One region of the Paenibacillus larvae subsp. larvae genome, then DNA from elsewhere that is predicted to be linked to it. Evidence: riboswitches for the same ligand, from Rfam matches in the RefSeq annotation. Region 1 holds a riboswitch; each other region holds the start of a gene.
What was found. A riboswitch is a leader RNA that binds a small molecule or an ion and turns the genes downstream of it on or off. The one in region 1 is predicted to bind cyclic di-AMP.

Region 1 (3,298 bases):
ATAAATGGATGCAACAAAATGACGATGGCGATCAGTTTCATTTCTTTTGCCTCAATTTTACGTCCCAAAAATTCCGGCGTGCGTCCGATCATCAGACCTGCAAGGAAGACAGCCAGGATTGCGTACATGAGCATATTGACAAGCCCGATACCATTTCCGCCAAATACTGAATTAAGCATCATTAAAACTGTCGGTACCATCCCGCCCAGCGGGGTTAAAGTGTCATGCATATTATTGACCGTACCTGTTGTCGCTGATGTCGTCACAGTTGTAAATAAAGCGGATTGGGCCAGGCCAAAGCGAACTTCCTTTCCTTCCGGACTTCCCTGCTCTGCGCTGACTCCCAAATTATTGAGCAGCGGATTGCCTTGAGATTCAGCCGCATATTCGATTCCGAGGAACACTAGAAACAGGACCAGCATGGCACTGAAAATGACCCACCCCTGACGTTTGTTCCGGGCAAATAATCCGTACGTATACGTCAAAGCCGCAGGAAACATCCACATGCTTAAAATTTCTATCACATTGGTAATTCCATTCGGGTTTTCGAATGGGTGGGATGAATTGACCCCAAAGAATCCACCCCCATTGGTGCCGAGATGTTTAATAGACTCCAACGAAGCTACGGGACCTACGCTTATATTTTGAACCGCCCCTTCAAGAGTAGTCGCCTTAATGGTTGGCTCCAATGTTTGCGGAACATGCAGGGCTACAAGAATTAGAGTAATCACAAATGCAAACGGCAAGAGAATCCGGGTATGGGTCTTTACAAAATCCTGAAAAAAGTTGCCCAGCCCTTTTCCCTTCCCGGTGATCCCTCTTATAAAAGCCGCGGCAACGGAAAACCCGGTTGCAGCGGAGGTAAACATCATCATGGTGATGACAATCATTTGGGAGAAATAAGAGAGCCCGCTTTCCCCGCTATAACCTTGGAGATTCGTATTAGTCATAAAACTGATGATCGTATTAAATGAAAGTGTCTCTTCCATTCTGCCAATTCCGTTCGGATTAAAAGGAAGTATATTTTGAAGGCGCAGGACCAGATATCCAAGGCCTATCAAAACCGCATTAGTAAGTAGAATGCTGAGCATATATTTTTTCCAGCTCATGCTGGCTTCAGGTCTAATGCCGCCAAGTTTGAATAAAAACCGTTCAACAGGCCCGTAAATCCGGTCCGTCTTATTCGGCTCATTGGAAAACACATTATACAAATAGGTTCCTAAAGGCTTCACCAATAAGCAAAGAAGCACGATAACAATGGCAATCTGAACAAAATCCATGATTTCCTATCCTCCCTATGCTGCAGGCCTAAAATTTTTCCGGGTAAATCAGTGCATAAATCAAGTATCCAAACAGAAAGAGTACACACAGAGCTATAATAATCATGATTGGACACTTCCCTGCTCATCTATCATTTTCCCGCACCAGAATAAAAAGGCGGAAAACAAGGAAAAAAATCCAAAAAGCATCAGCAGCATATAAATATCCATCATAGGTAGTAGTCCTCCTTTAAAGAATCAAGCGAAAGTAGCTTCCCCAAAAAAACGAATTCCCTTCTTATTTGTGTAATGGCAAATTTAGGCAATAAAAAAAGAAGCCCGCGGTAGAGGAAACTCTTCATGCGGCTTCTTCAAAGGCACAGCAAATCATAGCTATACCGGAAAACGCTGACAGATGTCGCCTCTCTCGGAACGCTTACGAGGTTAGCTGCCGGATTCGGGCGTGAGAGTCGCCCTACATCAACCAGTCTGCTGATCGATGATTCACCCCATGGATGGCATAGATATGCCATCCGGTTGGTTCCCCCGTTTCCTGCATGCAGGAATTCAGCGGTTAAAACGCAAATGCAATTCATTTTTTATGCAATTAACTTAGATTATCGCGAATATGGCCATAAAAAAGCCACAGGACATAACCTGTGGTCATAAGACTGATCACAAGTTTCTTCGTCCTCTCTTCACTTCCGCCTACGAGGTTAGCTGTCGGATTCGGGCGGTGAGAGACGCCCTACCGGAATTAGAATCTCCATGGTTGAACTAATTCCAGGATTCACCCCTGCTGTTAAAATTCCGGCTCTCACACCGGAACCAGAACAGCTTTGGTTCCCCCGCTTCTCCACAGCACATATTCCGCAATTCGATCGCAACTAATGAAATGGTGGCGGCATGCTGAAGTGGAAAACTAGACAATAGCAGCAGAAACTGTATATTTTGCTTTCATGGATTGTATCTTACACCCGTGCAGAAGCTTTGTAAATCCAACCCATTGGGGGTTTTGCGCTTTTTTCCCTTGTCAGGATCTAGTTATGCGCTTACAAGACTATCAAAGTAACCTCTTCTATGAATATCTGCGATTCTCTTGATTTTTCAGCAAAATAAAAAATAAGAATAAGCTTTTTTCCTTCTTCATCTAATATTTACACAACTTTCCTTATCAGGTAGGATGATATCAAAAGAATGATTTAAACCATTCAGGAAATTGGGAGGAAGATGTGTATGAAAAAAGGGTTCCTGTCCATTCTTATCTGGGGCCTGATCTCCATCGCAGGCGGGATCGCATTCGGTCTCGTGGCATTAAACCGGGGAGAGACGATTAGTGCGGTATGGCTTGTGATTGCTGCCATATCGTGTTATGCGGTAGCTTACCGCTTTTACAGCCGTTTTATGGCCCGCAAAGTATTCAGCCTGAACGATAACCGACGAACGCCGGCCGAAGTAAAAAACGACGGCAAAGACTATGTTCCTACGAATAAGTGGGTACTTTTTGGCCATCATTTTGCGGCTATTGCCGGAGCAGGGCCCCTCGTCGGACCAGTGCTCGCCGCACAAATGGGTTACGTGCCCGGAACGTTGTGGATTATTGTCGGAGTAATACTGGGAGGAGCGGTTCAGGATTTCGTCGTACTTTTCGCTTCAATGCGGCGGGGCGGTAAATCATTAGGGGACATGATCAAGGACGAAATTGGTCCTGTTACAGGTACAATTGCCATGATCGGCATTCTCGGCATCATGATCATTCTGCTCGCTGTTCTCGGACTAGTTGTCGTGAAGGCTTTGATCGGGAGCCCGTGGGGCATGTTTACGATAGCGGCTACCATTCCGATTGCACTTTTTATGGGAGTGTATATGCGATACATACGCCCAGGCCGGGTGCTGGAAGCTTCCTTGATCGGGTTTGTTCTCCTGCTGCTCTCTTTAATCGGAGGACAATATGTGGCGGAACATCCTACACTGGGAGCCATGTTTACTTTTACCGGTACCCAGATCGCCATCATGATGATTATTTACGGTTTTATCGC
Region 2 (3,298 bases), 1.5 Mb from region 1:
AACAGCCATTTATGAAAAAGCCAAAGGACTCCTGCCACAAGAGCAGGGAGGATCATGTAGAAGATTCCCCCGAAGAGGGATGCATCATTGCCCACCGTCATCAAATATAATCCCATAAGTGTACTGTCCATGGCCGCATGGGCAAACAGGGCTGTAAAAAAGCCGAATTTCAAAAACGCATAACCAAATACGATGCCTAAAATGGTGACTTCGATCAACCGGGTGTAAACAGGAAATACCGGGTACTGAGTATGACCGGCAGCCCAAATGATGCTGGGCACCAGTATAGCTATAAAGTTGTTTCTAAACAGCTTTTTAAACAAAATGATACCGAAGAGCCGAAATGTTGCCTCCTCTGAAATAGCGGCTACCCAGGCCATTAAAGGATAGATGCACGGATTCAACATATTCAGAGGAGAATCGCCCGGGTCGCTGACAGACCATACGTGGAAGTTTTTATCGGCTATAAAAAACAGGAGCTGCTGTAGGCCCATCAAAAACAAGCAGAGTAAATATCCCCTTCCCATGCCGCTAAGAACTTCATTACCAAAGTTTCTGTCTTTCCACCTTGGTATTGGTCTCCATCCTTGTTCTTGCCACATCTGATTACCTGCAAGAAGAAGGAAATACAGGAAAACAGCTATCACAATTATCAGCATGTTCATTAGCAGAACGGAAAACATACTTTCCCATCCTGCCGCAAAATGCCCTTTATATACTTTGTAGGTCGGATACAAATTGACATTGTTGAGAGAATACAGAACAAGATAGACGGTGCATAAAAGGACCCCGCGATGAAATGCAATTTGCCGGCGCTTTAAAATGACATAAATAACAGCCGAAATAGTCATTCCGATATTGAGCAGCATGCTGATTAAAGTCATTGTACCCGCGGTATCCGTTTGTGAGTCCATCCACTTTATAAACGAATCCGGGATTGCGAAATCAGGTGAAACTCCTGCAATCATATTGTGATCCAACTGAACCTGAATTCTCAGGTGAGCCCCTCCAATCGACGGCTGCTGTTGTTCGAAAACCAGATCCGCTTCGGGCGTGCTTAGTCCGGTGAGTTTAAATTGCTCCTGCGGCCAGCCCATATCTTGAATGGCTTTGCGCCCTATGGTTTCTGCTTGGTCTTCCGTAGGGGGATCTAACTGATCAGGTTTGGAATACCAACCCACCACGGCCCCTGTCTGAAAATCCACTTTTACTTCAAATTGTCTGCCATCCGCCCCGTCAATGACCTGAATCAAATAATATTCAAGAGGGAACTTTTCTTTAAAATCCTCGTAAGATCCAGTAAGATTCTCCTTCTGGATATACCCGCTGAGGTTTGACTCTGATTGATACACAGTGTAGGTTACGGGATTTTCCAGGAACATTTGTTTATCGTTCAGGAAAATCACGGCTTTATCCGCGGCTTCTTTCTTGGAAAGAAGCGGACTGTTTTCATACATATAGGCTTCATCATCTATTTCGTCCGCAGGGGGTATAAAGGCCACTGATAAGTAGAGAATAATACCTATAATAGCGAGAAAAACAAGATAGCGGTTGCCGGGTTTGATTTTCATAGAAAAGCTCCTTAAAATGAAGAGTTTCATCCTAAAGTTATCATAGAATGTGTAAGGATGCCAGCGCATGCCTCAGCGTTTCAAACAAGGTGATTTAACGGCTATTTTCGCTGGATTTCGGTCAATAATGACTTTGTGTCCGGTAGAAAAGACATATATAATTCAATCATTCAAATATATAAGCTGAATTTCAATAGTAAAACGGGGGAACCATTTAATTGGGGTGAATTTCGCCGGGTATACCTAAGTATACACATTGTGCAGAAATGCGCATAGACCGGTGAATAGGGTGACCTATGCATCCGAATCCGTCAGCTAACCTCGTAGGCTTTGCATGGGGAACCATACCGATGAGGCAGTGGGTTTCCAATGCCTTTTTTTGTGTTTCAGGAGGAAATGATGAACATACCGGGCAAAATATTCAGATTAAAGCCCCCGCAGATTTTAGTTCTTGGATTTGCCAGTATTATACTGATCGGTGCGCTTCTGCTGATGCTTCCGATATCTTCAGCAGACGGCTATTCCATGCCATTCATTGACGCCGTGTTTACTGCAACTTCCGCCACTTGTGTAACAGGACTTGTAGTTGTAGATACAGAGACACATTTTACCGTCTTCGGCAAGGTAGTCATTATTTTATTGATTCAGGTCGGCGGTCTAGGTTTTATGAGCATGGCAACTTTAATCGCTTTTTTGCGGAAGAAGAGAATTTCCTTAAGGGAGAGGCTTGTTCTTCAGGAGGCTCTTAATCAAAGTTCAATGGAAGGGATTGTACGATTATTCCGGAAAGTGCTCGTCTATTCCTTAACGATTGAAGGGATAGGGGCTGCCCTTTTTACTATCCGCTGGTCCTTCGACCTCGGTTTTCCGAAAGCCCTTCTGTTTGGGATTTTTCATGGAATTTCGTTTTTTAACAATGCCGGATTTGACTTGTTCGGTTCAATCTCAGGACCGTTTTCTTCCTTAACGAGTTACAAAAATGACTTTATCATTAATTTTACGTCAATGGCACTGATTGTAATTGGAGGTATAGGATTTATCGTTATGTCAGACATTATGGAATACAAGAAGACACGGCGATTATCCTTACATACCAAAGTGGTATTATCTGCAACGGCTTTTCTGATAGTATTTGGTGCTCTGGTCATCTTTATATTTGAGTATACGAATCAGGCAACCATGGGACAGCAAGGTTTTTTTGGCAAGGTACTGTCCGCTTTTTTCCAGTCTGTCACTCCGCGTACAGCAGGCGCCAATACGCTTGATATAAGTTCCTTAAGGCAGGCTACGCAGTTTTTCATTATTATTCTGATGTTTATCGGGGCCTCTCCGGGTTCGACGGGGGCGGCATTAAAACAACCACATTCATGACTATTATCGGGGCAATGATTGCTATGGTCCGGGGAAAAGAGGATATAGTTTTCTTTCGCTATCGGCTTGGAAAAGACCGTATTCTCAAAGCGATTACGCTTTCTATGATTTGTCTGTTTCTGGTTATATTTGTTTCTATGGTTCTTTCCACTACGGAAAGCCAGCAATTTCTGAAAATACTATTTGAGGTTACATCTGCATTCGGTACAGTAGGGCTAACTATGGGAATAACGCCGTACCTCACTATATTTGGAAAAATCATGATCAGTCTGACCATGTTTGCCGGACGGCTTGGACCTTTAACCCTGGCTTATGCGTTGGGGCCAAAACCGGATAAAGAACTGTACCGCTACCCG
Region 3 (3,298 bases), 620 kb from region 1:
TATCTGACCGGTAGCGGATTTCTGTATAACATGGTTCGGATTATCGTTGGCACCATTTTGCAGGTTGGAGAAGGGAAAGAGAAGAGCTCGGAAATACCGGTGATTCTGGCTGCCAAGGACCGGAGAAAAGCAGGGCCGACAGCAATGGCCAAAGGGTTAACTCTTTGGAAAGTTGAGTATGAATGAAGCCAAAAATAGGCTTGCTATTCTAAGTTCAATCATGTAGAATATTATTTGGTATTTCATGGTCGGCTATCCCACAGCCCCGGATCATGCAAATAACCACATACATGATTTTGAACATGAATATGATTGAATATGAGATATATTTGTTTAGGAGGATAAAGCATGCGTACCACATATATGGCTAAACCGAATGAAGTTGAGCGCAAATGGTACATTATTGATGCTACTAATAAAACTCTGGGACGTCTGGCAAGTGAAGCGGCTAGCATTATCCGCGGTAAACACAAGACTCAATTCACACCACATGTGGATACTGGAGATTTCGTAATCATCATTAATGCCGAAAAAATTCATCTGACAGGTAAAAAACTGACAGATAAAAAATATTACCGCCATTCCATGCATCCAGGTGGTTTGAAAGTAACTACAGCCCAAGAAATGCTGAAAAATAAACCTGAGCGCATGTTGGAACTGGCTATCCACGGTATGTTGCCAAAGAACCGTCTTGGTAACTCAATGAAAACCAAGCTGAAAGTTTACGCAGGTTCGGAGCATCCGCATCAAGCACAAAAACCAGAAGTTTGGGAACTTCGCGGTTAATAGAAAGGGAGGACTGACTCGTGGCACAAGTTCAATACTATGGAACCGGTCGTCGTAAACATTCGGTAGCGCGTGTACGCCTTGTACCGGGTGAAGGACGTATCATTATCAATAAACGTGATCTTAACGATTACTTCGGCCATGAAACGCTGAAGCTGATTGTAAAACAGCCTCTGGCTTTGACTGAAACATTGAATAAATATGACGTTATCGTACTGGCCCATGGCGGCGGTATGAGCGGACAAGCGGGAGCCATCCGTCATGGGATTTCCCGTGCACTTTTGAAGGCAGATCCGGAAAGCCGCGGTTCTCTGAAGCGTGCAGGCTTCCTGACTCGTGACCCTCGTATGAAAGAACGTAAAAAATACGGTCTTAAAGCTGCTCGTCGCGCACCACAATTCTCTAAGCGTTAAGATCATTCCTGTATCAACAATTATTGCCCTTGGTCTACTTTGGCCAAGGGTTTTATTTTTTCTGCAGAGGATTATCCGTGACCATATTTTTACCCTATTTTCTCAGTTGAAGGAATTTCTTTAATTGAGATGAGGTTTGTTTTAGGTATAATATCCTGATCAAGGCAAAGAAAATTTTACACCATAAATTTCCAATCTTCACCAGGCAGTACTGTTAAGTCTTTATGTACCAATCTGCTTTTCTTCATTGAATAAAGAAATGGTATATCTCAAAGGAATATCAATTTGATGGACTAGTCTTACGATAAACTCAGAAGATAGATAACGAGATAGTATCTGTTTTATGATTTACTCAATATAAATATTTAAAATTTTTTTAAAAATTGAGGAATATGATGGATTTTTGATGACTGAAAAAAATTTTAAATGGCTGAAAAGTTGCAAGACCCCAACTAATTATGCTAATCTTCTCAAAGACAAGGGAACTTTTTTGTATTTTAATAATAGCCGAATCCTGCTTTTCTACATCGGAAACAGGTACGGGGACGATATACTTGGGGTGAATTTGCGACATTTGTGCATTAGGGAATTCCTCTTCCCGAACCCGTCAACTAACCCCGGAGGCTACGTACAGGAGGTAATTTATGGCTACAAAATGGTTGAAAAGTTTGGTTCTTTCAGGAGCTTTAGTAACGGTAGGGTTAATAGCATCAAATACTACTGCACACGCAGCTGTTCCAGACGGTGTCAAAGTTCAGATCAATAACCACTTAGTTAATTTTTCGGATGCTATGCCTTATTTGAACCAAGGATCGTTAATGGTCCCAATGCGCGCGGTAGCTGAGAATTTAGGCTACAAATTGGAGTTTGAAATGGTTCAAAATGGTACTCAAGTCAGAGTCAAACTCATAGGAGATGGTCATGTATTTGAGTTTGAGTCCGGTAAGCAGAAGGCAAAAGTAGATAACAGAAGTGTGACCCTAGATGAAGCACCTGTTATTAAAAATGACCGTGTCTATGTACATATCCGTTCAATTGGAGAGCATTTTGGACATATTGTCCAATGGGATATGAACAATAATATCGGCATTCTGGGTGCAGATGGAAAATACCATGCTCCTGCGTGGTATAAGCCTGCAAAACGAACTACACCAAGCAAAGATGTAACCTTGTCTGCTAAGAAGTCAAACAAATCTGCAGGAAAGCAGCATACCGAGAAACCTGCTGATAAACAAGTAAAATCGGCTACAAGCAAAGATGTAACCTTGTCTGCTAAGAAGTCAAACAAATCTGCAGGAAAGCAGCATACCGAGAAACCTGCTGATAAACAAGTAAAATCGGCTACAAGCAAAGATGTAACCTCATCTGTTAAGAAGTCAAACGAATCTGCAGGAAAGCAGCACACCGAGAAACCTGCTCATAAACAGGTAGAACCAGCTACAAGCAAAGATGTAACCTCAACTGATAAGAAATCCATCGTATCTAAGGCAACAAGGCAGATTGGGGTACCATACTTATGGGGGGAACTTCCCCAAATGGGTTTGATTGCTCGGGTTTAGTAACTTATATCTTTAAGCAACAAGGTATTAATCTTCCTAGGACTTCCTCAGGCATGTATGGTGTGGGAACATCGGTATCCAATCCCGAACAAGGGGATCTTGTATTTTTCGCTGATGGCGGTAAAGTGTTTCATGTAGGCATTTATGTTGGTGGCAACCAGTTTATTTCTGCAACCGACGATGGAGTTAAAATTGATAGTTTAGGAAATCGTTATTGGAACAAATTTTATATAGGCGCTAAAAAAGTGATATAAGATTATATTCGTATTGGAACAGTTAAGACCAAGTCACTTTTCGGATTTTGTCCGAAAAGTGACTTTTTATATAGATAAAATCCATTTCATAACTTAGATTTCCATCCGAATGGGTACAAGATATAGATAAATCTCTCTGAACCATATGTATCTATATCTTCCCCATTAATTACTCACCAGTTGTATTATAAAATGGATTTCACATAATGTATTAAAATATTATCTTGAGGTCCAGATAATTGACTAAGTCATTTCTGATGTTTACGAAACCTGCTGTTGATTCCAA
Region 4 (3,298 bases), 150 kb from region 1:
TGAGCACATCCCCGTGAATCACTTCGGCCGGGTACCCTTCCAGGGTTTCCGACAAAATCGGCAATAGCCTTTGGTCAATCTCAACAGCTACTACTTTACCCGCCTGTTTGGCAAGTTGCTGGGTCAATGCTCCGATGCCAGGTCCAATTTCCAGAGCACCCTTTTGCGAAGTCAGTTCAGCCGCTGATACGATCTGGCGCAGGATATTCAAATCCATCAAAAAGTTTTGCCCCAGACTCTTTTTAAATGAAAATCCGTGTTTTTGAATGATTTCTTTTGTTTTTCTTGGAGTAGCTACATCCCGGGAGGAATGGGAGTGTGAATTCATAAAGTCTCCTCTTCTTTATCCTGTAATTGTTCTACCGCCGCTTCAAATTCCTCCTTGGAGATTTGAAAAATAGAACAGCGTTTATAAAATTGCTTACCATTACAATAACCGATTCCAAGCCGCTTGGCTACTTCCAGACGGCGTGAGGCTGCTTCCGGATGATTGATCAGGCCGGCACGGATCAAGTCCTCCATAGTAAGCTGGGAGACTGCCCCTTCATACTCCGTACGAACGTTTTGCAGAGCTTTGCGGATAACTTCCGGAGTAGCATTCTCCACCCCGATATCCCCTTTATTTTCTGCATCCTCTTTGGTTATAAACGCGTGCTTGCATCCCTGGACTTTGGCTGAAATTATTTTGCGGATTCTTTCCCCCGCGTGATCCGGATCTGTAAAAATAATGACACCCCTGCGCTGCTGGGCCAGAGCTATACGTTTTATAGTAGCCGGATTAATTGCAGAACCTCCTGTTTCAATCGTTTCCGCCTCTACGGCCCGTTTAATGGCTGTTGTATCATCCTTGCCTTCAACGACAATGATCTCTTTAATCATTTAGTTTCCCCTTCTTCTCTTCCTTCAAACTTCACAGAACGCAGAAAAAAGAAGAGGAACCTCCTCTTCTTTTTCGCCATCTTGTATGGGAAGCAGTATACCCTGTTTATGCAGGGATTAGTCTTCGGATGGTTTGTTTGGTCCAATAACGTGAACCGTCAGGCCGCGTTTTACCCCAAAACGGTTCACATGGTCTAATGTATCGAAATAAACGTCGATTTTGTTGCCTTTGATCGCTCCGCCTGTATCTTCCGCACGACGATAGCCGATACCTTCAATGTATACCCACCATCCAAGAGGGATAACACTTGGGTCAACCGCAATGGTTCTTCCTTCTGCAGCTTTTGCACCGGAAGCCGTAGCCATACTTAAGCCTGGCTCTTGAGCGGAGTAGGCCGTCAACGTAACATTTTTCAAGATTTTTTTACTGTTAGCCAGGGGCCCGCCTGAATTCGTTTCAGGTTGTTTCACCGTAGATTTATTAACCATGGCGGGTATTTGTTTCGGTTCGGGAACCGAGGCAATCGTCACAGGTTCTTTTGTACCGACAGCAATGACTTTGTTTACGCTCTCGGACTGTACTTCCTGATTCACAATGGCTTCAGCAACCAGTACGCCATCTTCAAAAATCTTTTCTTTTTTCTTGGACAGGATGCCTTCCTTGCCTTCCTGCACAATTTGTTCCTTGCCTTTTAACAGCTGTTCCTCATTTTTCTTCACAACGTCAAAGGCAATTGGTTCGGTAATGTCCTCATACTCCTTTGTTACCCTGATAACCTGAATGCCCATATTCGGAGTTAGAGCTGAGTCCATGGAAGGTTTTACTTTATCCAAATCTGCCAAAGTTATATTAAAATCCTTCAATGCACTTTCTACCGTTCTTGCAGTTGTGTAAACAGTTTTGGTCTGTCCATCAGCTTTCAGTTCAACCGGTATAGCGTGGTCAATCACAATCTTCTGACCGTCTTGAATTTTGCTGTCCAGCGCTACAGACACATAATCGTGTTCTCCGATTGTAATAGCTTCGTCATCCAGTAGCCGCTGCAGGACCCATTGTCTGGTTTCGACGTTTTTCTCTTGTCCATTCACAACTAGGGATACGCTCTTGGTAGCCGTACCGTACAACAACACCAACAACATGAAAGTCAAAGCGAATGAAATAATGGCCACAATAGAAATCATACGCAAGTTTTCATGCTTCCATCGCAATGCGAAGGACATGCTGGATGATCGTTTTTCATGGGTCTCAGGGTTCGATATATTGCCCACTTCTTCGGTCCTCCTTCAAAGTCCCGCCGTCGAGTTTATGCATGATTAAAATGACGTGACTCAAGTAAAATATAATGAATGCCGTGCCTTGTTAGGCCTCCCCCGTATCCGATGACAAGGTAGTGGCACCAGCGGGTTCAATCCACCTCCTTCTTTAGTCTTTAGTGGATCCCTGACGGATCCTCGTCCTAACGAAAGCAAAAAAAGCCAGGGAAAGAGGAATCTTCCCGTGGCCTGAGAAAATCTGTCTTAATTTTTAAAGACGACACTACAATGTACCCTCTCTCATGTGCTTACGAGGTTAGCTGACGGATTCGGACTGAGAGTAGCCCTACCTTACCCACCCTTGCCGGTATTCTTCACCAGCCCGGACCTGTAAGGATTCACCCCATAATGGTCTGTTACCCTCCGATTAGGTTCGACTTTTCCCACCTATCGGTATTCACAGCGGTTCCCCCCGTTTTCCTGTTACCAGGAAATTCAGCGATCACATTGAGATAGCTTATTAAGTTATCATGAAAGTATATTACGCTGTTCCAGCATATTCTGTAAAGAGGAAGCCACCCTTATTTTCATTAAAATTTGGCTTTATTAGTCCATTATATGAAGATAACCCCCATCTTTTCTGCCTTTTCCTCATTAAAACTAAATTTTTATGAGAATTTCTAAGGAAATGTATTCCAATTATGCTTTTGACTCAGTTTTGATTATAATAGTTTTACAGCATTTAGCAATAAAAGCAGGTGATCATGATGACAGATGTCCTTACCGTTGAAGAACTTTATGGGGGCTATTTGCCAGGAAAACCCGTTTTAAAAAATATCACGTTCTCCGTTAAAAAAGGAGAAATGGTAGGCCTCATCGGATTAAACGGAGCCGGCAAAAGTACCACGATAAAGCACATCCTGGGGCTACTGGAACCCCAACAGGGATCCATACGCATCCACGGAAATACCCTGAAAGAAAACAGAACTTCCTACCGCAGCTCTTACGCTTATGTACCGGAAAGCCCTGAACTTTATGAAGAGCTGACTATCCAAGAGCATCTTGAATTGACTGCCATGGCCTATGGGCTGAATCGAAAAGAGCTGGAAGAAAGAGCTGAGATTCTGCTGAATGAATTCCACATGAAAGAAAAAACCGGCAGTTT

Region 2: linked by a shared signal. The riboswitch ahead of BXP28_RS10845 (TrkH family potassium uptake protein) and the one ahead of kdpF (K(+)-transporting ATPase subunit F) in region 1 are both predicted to bind cyclic di-AMP.
Region 3: linked by a shared signal. The riboswitch ahead of BXP28_RS15315 (stalk domain-containing protein) and the one ahead of kdpF (K(+)-transporting ATPase subunit F) in region 1 are both predicted to bind cyclic di-AMP.
Region 4: linked by a shared signal. The riboswitch ahead of BXP28_RS17735 (resuscitation-promoting factor) and the one ahead of kdpF (K(+)-transporting ATPase subunit F) in region 1 are both predicted to bind cyclic di-AMP.

The regions. Positions count from the first base shown of each region.
Region 1 is NZ_CP019687.1:3,573,458-3,576,755, reverse strand. Features, by position in the region: gene kdpA (potassium-transporting ATPase subunit KdpA) at 1-1,280, opposite strand, end outside; gene kdpF (K(+)-transporting ATPase subunit F) at 1,309-1,386, opposite strand; cyclic di-AMP (ydaO/yuaA leader) riboswitch at 1,677-1,842, opposite strand; cyclic di-AMP (ydaO/yuaA leader) riboswitch at 1,950-2,144, opposite strand; partial or broken gene BXP28_RS18515 (carbon starvation CstA family protein) at 2,496-3,298, shown strand, end outside.
Region 2 is NZ_CP019687.1:2,078,466-2,081,763, reverse strand. Features, by position in the region: gene BXP28_RS10850 (CPBP family intramembrane glutamic endopeptidase) at 1-1,571, opposite strand, end outside; cyclic di-AMP (ydaO/yuaA leader) riboswitch at 1,743-1,916, shown strand; partial or broken gene BXP28_RS10845 (TrkH family potassium uptake protein) at 1,941-3,298, shown strand, end outside.
Region 3 is NZ_CP019687.1:2,954,869-2,958,166, reverse strand. Features, by position in the region: gene truA (tRNA pseudouridine(38-40) synthase TruA) at 1-186, shown strand, start outside; gene rplM (50S ribosomal protein L13) at 349-786, shown strand; gene rpsI (30S ribosomal protein S9) at 807-1,199, shown strand; cyclic di-AMP (ydaO/yuaA leader) riboswitch at 1,695-1,840, shown strand; gene BXP28_RS15315 (stalk domain-containing protein) at 1,844-2,758, shown strand; gene BXP28_RS15310 (C40 family peptidase) at 2,716-3,012, shown strand.
Region 4 is NZ_CP019687.1:3,425,098-3,428,395, reverse strand. Features, by position in the region: gene rsmA (16S rRNA (adenine(1518)-N(6)/adenine(1519)-N(6))-dimethyltransferase RsmA) at 1-328, opposite strand, end outside; gene rnmV (ribonuclease M5) at 325-879, opposite strand; gene BXP28_RS17735 (resuscitation-promoting factor) at 997-2,148, opposite strand; cyclic di-AMP (ydaO/yuaA leader) riboswitch at 2,424-2,644, opposite strand; gene BXP28_RS17730 (ABC transporter ATP-binding protein) at 2,901-3,298, shown strand, end outside.